2 regions of the Bradyrhizobium sp. HKCCYLRH3073 genome follow, and region 2 is predicted to be linked to the other one. Evidence: predicted binding sites of a transcription regulator. Region 2 holds the regulator's gene; the other holds the start of a gene.
What was found. The regulator LexA, encoded in region 2, represses DNA repair genes until DNA is damaged. The targets are predictions, from matches to a motif close to TGTTCNNNNTGTGTTCNG.

Region 1 (3,810 bases), on a different contig from region 2:
CGGCACGGCGTCGCGCTTCAGCTCGACGACGACGCGGTAGCCGTCGCGGTCGCTTTCGTCGCGCAGGTCGGCGACGCCTTCGATCTTCTTTTCGCGCACCAGTTCGGCGATGCGCTCGACCATCGTCGCCTTGTTCACCTGGTAGGGAATCTCGGAGATGATGATCGCCTCGCGATCCTTGCGGATCGTGTCGATCGTCACCTTGCCGCGCATCATGATCGAGCCGCGGCCCAGGTGATAGGCCGAGCGGACGCCGGCGCGGCCGAGGATGATGCCGCCGGTGGGGAAATCCGGCCCTGGAATGATGTTGATGAGGTCGTCGATCGTGAGCGCGGGATTGTCGATCAGCGCGATGCAGGCATCGATCACCTCGCCGAGATTGTGCGGCGGGATGTTGGTGGCCATGCCGACCGCGATGCCGCCGGCGCCATTGACCAGCAGGTTCGGATATTTGGCCGGAAGAACCGACGGTTCCTTGTCGGAATTGTCGTAGTTGGCCTGGAAGTCGACGGTGTCCTTGTCGATGTCGTCGAGCAGCGGAATCGCCGACTTGGCGAGCTTCGCTTCGGTGTATCGATAGGCCGCGGGGGGATCGCCGTCGACGGAGCCGAAATTGCCCTGGCCGTCGATCAGCGGCACGCGCATCGAGAAGTCCTGCGCCATGCGCACCATGGCGTCGTAGATCGACTGATCGCCATGCGGATGGTATTTACCGATGACGTCGCCGACCACGCGCGCGGACTTGACGTACTTCTTGTCGGGCGTGTGCCCCTGCTCGTACATCGAATACAGGATGCGCCGGTGCACGGGCTTGAGGCCGTCGCGCGCATCGGGCAGCGCTCGCGACACGATCACGCTCATCGCGTAATCGAGGTAGGAGCGTTTCATCTCGTCGAGGATGGAAACGGGACGAATGTCGGAAGGTCCGCCCGGCTCGCCGGGCTTCTCATCTTCTTTATCGGACAAAGGGGATACCGGTCGGTTTTGACACGCGAAAATCGCTTGGAATCATATAGCGCATGGCGCTGCCGCTAGCCACCCCCAAGGGGGTTCGGAGCGCGCTTTTTCTGCTCGCCTTTCCAGGGACTTAACCGATTGCCGCGGCCGCCCATGGCAGGCTCCGGGAACCCTGTTTGGCTATGGGCCGAAGACCACCTTGTGCATGATCCGTCCAGGCATGAGCGTGAACAGTCCGGCAATCACGAGGGCGCCGGAGAACAGCGTGATCATGGCCCGGCGATGGGGCCCCACCCGATGGCGGTGCGCAGCCCACACCGCAACCGGCAGCACGGCCAGCGTATAGAGCGACAGCAGGTGAATCGGGCTGAAGGGACCGACCAGCCGGATGGTGTGAATCCAGAACGAGCTGGCCGCAACGGCGGCCATGAGAGCGACCCAGATCCAGCCGAGCGTTCGATGCGGCAAGGTCCCTTTCGGGGCTGCGAACTGGACCAGCCCCAGTGCGAACGCCGTCATCGCGGCGACAGCGTGCAGCAGCACGGCGGGCTCGGCGGCGAGCAGCGGTGCGAAGCTCATGCAACACCCCGGTGGTCACGTTACGCACAGCTCAAGCGAACGAAACGTCAGACGCGCGCGATCGCCTGCAATGCGAGACCCGAGGTGATCGCCCCGGCTCCCGTCCCGACACGGACGGAAGCCACCTTGTATCGACCGAGGACGCAGGCGGCTCAGAACGGAATGTCGTCGTCCATGTCGCTGTTGCGTCCGCCACCGCCGGCCGAAGCGACCGCGCGGCGCGGCGGCGCCATCGACGGACCGCTGCTGCCGAAATCGCCGCCACCCATGTCATCGGAGAAGCTGCCGCCCCCGCCACCACGGCCATCGAGCATCGTCAGGGTCGAGTTGAAGCCCTGCAGGACGACCTCGGTCGAGTACTTCTCGACGCCGCTCTGGTCGGTCCATTTGCGGGTCTGCAGCGCGCCCTCGATGTAAACCTTGGCGCCCTTCTTCAGATACTGCTCGGCGACCTTGCAGAGACCTTCATTGAAGATCACCACACGGTGCCATTCGGTCTTTTCCTTGCGCTCGCCGGTCGCCTTGTCGCGCCACGTTTCCGACGTCGCAATGCTCAGATTGGCGATCGGCCGCCCATCCTGCGTACGCCGGATCTCGGGGTCCTTGCCGAGATTGCCGACCAGAATCACCTTGTTCACACTACCCGCCATCACCACTCTCCCGCGGTTCTCGATCATCGGACCGGCCTGCCTGTCAGCCTCTCGGCACCACGCGACCCGGCCCTTCCTCTCGGGCCGGACCCTATACGGTCGCCACGCCGGCCACCTGCATTCTCGCTGCTTATCCACATATAGCAGGCCGCACCCAATTGTTCCAGTTTTGTTCGCGCGCCTGTGTATACAACCGTGCGTCGAGTTCCATGGAACTCAATGGAACCGAAAGTTCCCCATATGGAACCGCGAAAAAGTTCCGTCAATCACGAAAAAGCGATTAACTTTCATCAGCTTACATTGCCCCACTTCCTCCCCGCCTGTGGCTTTTGGGAGACGGTATCCAGGGTTGAATCGCGTATATTTGAGGACGGATTGGGGCCGCAAGCGTGGTCGCACCAACTTCACAGACGTGCGTCTCCGGGGACCATTTTGGAGACGCCCAAAGCGGGAGACTTGGGATGAAAAGAATTTTTCTTGGAGCTGTCAGCTTGATGGTTTTGGGGGCGCTGACGCCGGCGGGAGCCGCCGATCTCGCCGCCCGCCCGTACACGAAGGCCCCGGTGATGGCGCCCGCTCCGCTTCCGACCTGGGCCGGCTTCTATCTCGGTCTGCAGGGCGGTGGCGGCTGGGGCCGCAGCGATGAGACCTTCTTCGGTGCGCCGAATACGGCGATCTTTGCCGGCACGCAGCGTTACGACATCACCGGCGGCTTCGCCGGCGGCGTGATCGGCTACAATTGGCAGGTCGACAACATCGTGTTCGGCCTCGAGGGCGACTATCACTGGGCGGACATCGACGGCCGCTCGGCCGTGATCAACGCCGGCGTCGGTGACACCTACTTCACCAAGCTGCGCGGCTTCGGCGACATCAAGGGCCGGCTCGGCTGGGCCACGGGTCCGGCACTGCTCTTCGTCAGCGGCGGTGCCACGGTCGGCGATCTGCAGCACCGCTACGATGGCGTTCCCGGCAACGTGTTCGTGCAGAACGACTGGCGCTGGGGTTGGACGATCGGCGCCGGTGCCGAGTACATGTTCGCTCCGAACTGGTCGGCCAAGGTCGAGTACAACTATCTCGATTTCGGCAAGAGCTCGATCCAGTACTCCCCGGTCGCGACCAACCGCTCGGAGTGGAGCGACACCGTCCATACCGTCAAGGCCGGCATCTCCTACCACTTCGGTGGTCCGGGCATGTCGCGCTACTGATCGCACGCCAAGAGCGAATATGTCGAAAGGCCGGCCTCGCGCCGGCCTTTTTTTGTGTGCCAGAACCGGTACTTGCCGAGCCGTTGTGTCCTTTGGGTGACGGCTTTTTACGGCGGAAGGGGCTATCAAGGTCCGGCGGGTGGGCGTTGGTGAGAGCGTGCGTGCGGGCGTCGGACTTGGTTTGGGGAATGCGATGAGAAGGCTGTTGCTGGGGGCGACAACTTCGCTGGCGCTGGGGATTGCGCCGGCCATCGCTGCCGATCTGCCCGCGCGCACCTTCACCAAAGCGCCTGCGATGATCACAACGATCTATGATTGGAGTGGTTTCTATGTCGGCCTGAACGCCGGCGGCGCATCCTCCCGCACCTGCTGGACCAACAAGGTCAGCTTCGCAGGTGTCGCTGCGACCAACGCCGAGG
Region 2 (3,810 bases):
GCTGGATGAGATCGGCACCGAGCTCAACGTGGTCTCGGCCTCCTCGGATTTCCTCAGCGTGCTGGCGACGGTGGCCGCGTCACCGGTGATCACCACGATCCCGACCCGGATGGCAAGGCTCTACGGACCCCGGTTTGGGCTGGCGCTCTGTCCGGCGCCGTTGAAGTTGCGGCTGCCGGCGGTCTCGATGGTCTGGCCGCTGCAGCTCGACCGCGATGCCGCATCGGTCTGGCTGCGGAACATGGTGGCAAACATCCTGCACACCACCGAGCGCGCCGCCTGTCGCGCGGCTGCCGGATAGCTCCGTCTGGACTCCGTGTGCACGTGAGCAGATCGCGACTGCCCCCCCCCGGCATGATTGCAGAGTTTCTCGCGCGATCGTGAGGCGGCGGGCCACGCGACGCACCTTCAGACGATCGGAAAGCCGGGAGCGGCTTAGGCTCTTGGCCACCCCGTGCGCGTTCGGTTAGAAGGCGATTCAGTCGATCTGCCCGTCTTCGTCCGAAGGTAATCCCATGGCCCTGATGCCGGTCTCCGATGCGTTGTCCGCGGTGCTCGCCGGCACCGAGCCGCTGGCTGAGGAAATGGTCGGGCTGGACGAGGCCTATCACCGCATCCTGGCCCGCGACCTCGCGGCGCTGCGGACGCAGCCGCCCGAGGCGATGTCGGCGATGGATGGCTATGCGGTGCGCGCGGCCGACGCAGCCAAGGCCAAGGCGCGGCTGAAGGTGATCGGCGAGGTCGCGGCGGGACGGCCGTTCGATCGCGTGGTCGGGCCCGGCGAGGCGGCGCGGATCTTCACCGGCGGCGTTGTCCCCGCAGGCGCCGACGCGGTGGTGATCCAGGAGGACACGATCGCCGAGGACGGCCATGTCGTGATCACCGAGGCCGCGATCACAGGCCGGCACATCCGGCCGGCCGGCGTCGACTTCCACCAGGGCATGGTGCTGCTGAAGGCCGGGCGCCGGCTCAGCGACCGCGACCTGTCCCTGGCGGCCAGCATGAATCATCCGGCGCTGCCGGTGCGGCGGCGGCCGAAGGTGGCGCTGCTCGCCACCGGCGACGAGCTGGTGATGCCGGGCTCGACGCCCGGCCCGGGGCAGATCGTCTATTCCAACGGCTACGCGCTGCGGGCGCTGGTGCGCAGCGAGGGCGCGACGCCGATCGATCTCGGCATCGCCGCGGATACGATGGCGGCGACGGTCGCTGGAATCCGGCGCGCCCGCGCGGCAGAGGCCGACGTCCTGATCACGACCGGCGGCGCCTCGGTCGGCGATCACGACCTGGTCAAGCAGGCGCTGGAGGCCGAGGGCGTCGAAATGGCGTTCTGGAAGATCGCGATGCGGCCGGGCAAGCCGATGATGCACGGACGGCTCGGCGACATCAGGGTGATCGGACTGCCCGGCAATCCGGTGTCGTCCTATGTCTGCGCCATCCTGTTCATGGTGCCGCTGATTCGGCGCCTGCTCGGCCGCGACGAGGCCGTGATGCCGCGCGAGACCGCCCTGCTCGGCCGCGAGTTGGGGGCGAACGATTCGCGCGAGGACTATCTGCGGGCGCAGCTCGAGGAGCGCGCCGACGGCACGCTGGTAGCCACCCCAGTGAGCCAGCAGGATTCGTCGCTGCTCGGGAACCTCGCGCTGTCGCAGGCGCTGGTGATCCGGCCGGCGTTTGCGCCGAAGGCGCCTGCCGGCAGCCCGTGCGAGATCCTGCGCCTGCCGAACTGAGCCGCTTCCCCGGTAAAGCCCGGTCCGTTCATCATATTTTTAGGATTGCGGAACACACATCGAACATATAGTGTCCGTTCATGATTTGTTTTTAGTATGTTGCGGGCGACGCGATGACGGTCCGACTCCAGGGCGCTCTCAGCCGGCTTGTGCTCAAGGCGCAGCTCCTGGACTCGGACAACAACAAACCGGGGACCAGGTCGAAATGCTGACGCGCAAACAGTACGAACTTCTGCGGTTCATCAACGAGCGGCTCAAGGAAGCCGGCGTGCCGCCGTCCTTCGACGAGATGAAGGATGCGCTCGATCTGCGTTCGAAGTCCGGCATTCATCGCCTGATCACGGCGCTCGAGGAGCGTGGCTTCATCCGCCGGCTGCCGAATCGCGCCCGCGCGATCGAGGTGATCAAGCTGCCCGAGCTGTCGCAGGCCGCGGGCAACCGTCGCGGCTTCACGCCGTCGGTGATCGAAGGCAATCTCGGCAAGGTGCGCACCAGCACTCCCGCGCTAGACGATGGCGAGCGCCCTGTCGCGGTGCCGGTGATGGGCCGCATCGCCGCCGGTACCCCGATCGAGGCGCTGCAGACGCGCAGCCACACCATCAGCGTGCCTGCCGACATGCTCGGCAACGGCGATCACTATGCGCTCGAGGTGCGCGGCGACTCGATGGTCGATGCCGGCATCCTCGACGGTGACATGGCGCTGATCCAGCGCAACGAGACCGCCGACACCGGCGACATCGTGGTGGCGCTGATCGACGATGAGGAAGCGACCTTGAAGCGCTTCCGCCGCCGCGGCGCATCGATCGCGCTCGAGCCGGCCAACACCGCCTACGAGGTGCGCATCCTGCCGCCGAACCGGGTGAAGATCCAAGGCAAGCTGGTCGGGCTGTACCGCAAGTACTGATCGCGAATGGGATCGGTCGATCGGCGGCGGGCGCACGCGCTGTCGCCGCCGAGCGAGAAGCCAGCCAAGCTGGAAGCAGCCAGCAAAATACGCCACACGCGAATGCACTTCATGATGTGCAGCGCGGCATGCTCAAACGCTTGTGATCGGCCGCGGGCACACGCGATGCAGATCAGCGCAGAATTGCCGCGAAGCGCGCGCTAACATCACCATCGATGTCCACTCTGATAGAGGCCTGCGCCTGTCCGGGGGGAGCGTGGGTCGGCTATCTCTCAACGAGGAGCGATCCGATGTGTGACTACAGCCTCCATGCGGTTGCGTCCCGTCCCGCCAAGGTCGGCGAGACGTTGATCTCGATGACCTTCCGTGGCACCGCCACCCGCGGCTTCGCCCTGGAGAGCGAGCCGACCGTCGCAGTCTGCATGATGCCCGGCACCGAGTTGGCCTTCGCCGAGGACGTCCGCTACGACAGCCGCTGGCTCTGGACCCGGACGATCCGCGAGCGCGTCGCAAAGTTCAACAGCATCGAGACCCACATTCCCGATCGCCATCACGACGCGATCGAGTTCGCCGACGGCCGCCACGTGCTGGTGACCCAGCTCTGCGAGGGCCAGCGCGTCACCGTGCTGCAATTGCCGGTCAGCAAGCAGCCGGCAGAGCGTCGCCCGGACATCGGCGAGGACGTGCCGACGTCGCATGCCACACCGATTCGCCGCATCAGCATCACCTGAGGGCCTGCGCGTCGGCATTTCTGTCGGTCGTGAGCGCGCTTTCGACGGTGGGAGACTTGGTCAACTTGGGTTCTGCAAGCGCAAAGTCCTCTCGGGCGAACGTCCGGCATCGCATCGGATAGGAACGACATCCCTCGGCCGGCATTGTTTGCCGGGGGAGCTTGCCGCCGTGGTCAACAAGATCGATTGGAACAAGGCCGGACGGATCACCGAGCCCGGCCGCTACATGCTTGCGTTCGGATGGCTGACGGTCACGGCTGATGACGTCGCCATCTGGCAACGCTATCCGGGCGCCGCGTTCACGCTGGTCGAAGGTCCATCGCTGTTCGATGGACCAGACGACACCGAGTATCATCTCGGCACGTTCGAGCTGCCCGGCACTCAATCCTGCTCGCTCTGCTCGGTCTCCGGCGGCGTCGCGTCCTGAAGCGGCGCGGCCGGCGCACGC

Region 1: a site for LexA is predicted at 2,346-2,363, ahead of ACQR1X_RS10570 (single-stranded DNA-binding protein). Genes of this name have one in related genera too.

The regions. Positions count from the first base shown of each region.
Region 1 covers NZ_JBNPUD010000003.1:641,810-645,619, forward strand. The annotation lists gene gyrA (DNA gyrase subunit A) at 1-966, opposite strand, end outside; gene ACQR1X_RS10565 (DUF2306 domain-containing protein) at 1,138-1,536, opposite strand; gene ACQR1X_RS10570 (single-stranded DNA-binding protein) at 1,689-2,186, opposite strand; gene ACQR1X_RS10575 (outer membrane protein) at 2,648-3,391, shown strand; gene ACQR1X_RS10580 (outer membrane protein) at 3,585-3,810, shown strand, end outside.
Region 2 covers NZ_JBNPUD010000007.1:22,967-26,776, forward strand. The annotation lists gene ACQR1X_RS17620 (LysR family transcriptional regulator) at 1-301, shown strand, start outside; gene ACQR1X_RS17625 (molybdopterin molybdotransferase MoeA) at 516-1,727, shown strand; gene lexA (transcriptional repressor LexA) at 1,933-2,631, shown strand; gene ACQR1X_RS17635 (hypothetical protein) at 2,922-3,362, shown strand; gene ACQR1X_RS17640 (hypothetical protein) at 3,532-3,789, shown strand; gene ACQR1X_RS17645 (ComEC/Rec2 family competence protein) at 3,744-3,810, opposite strand, start outside.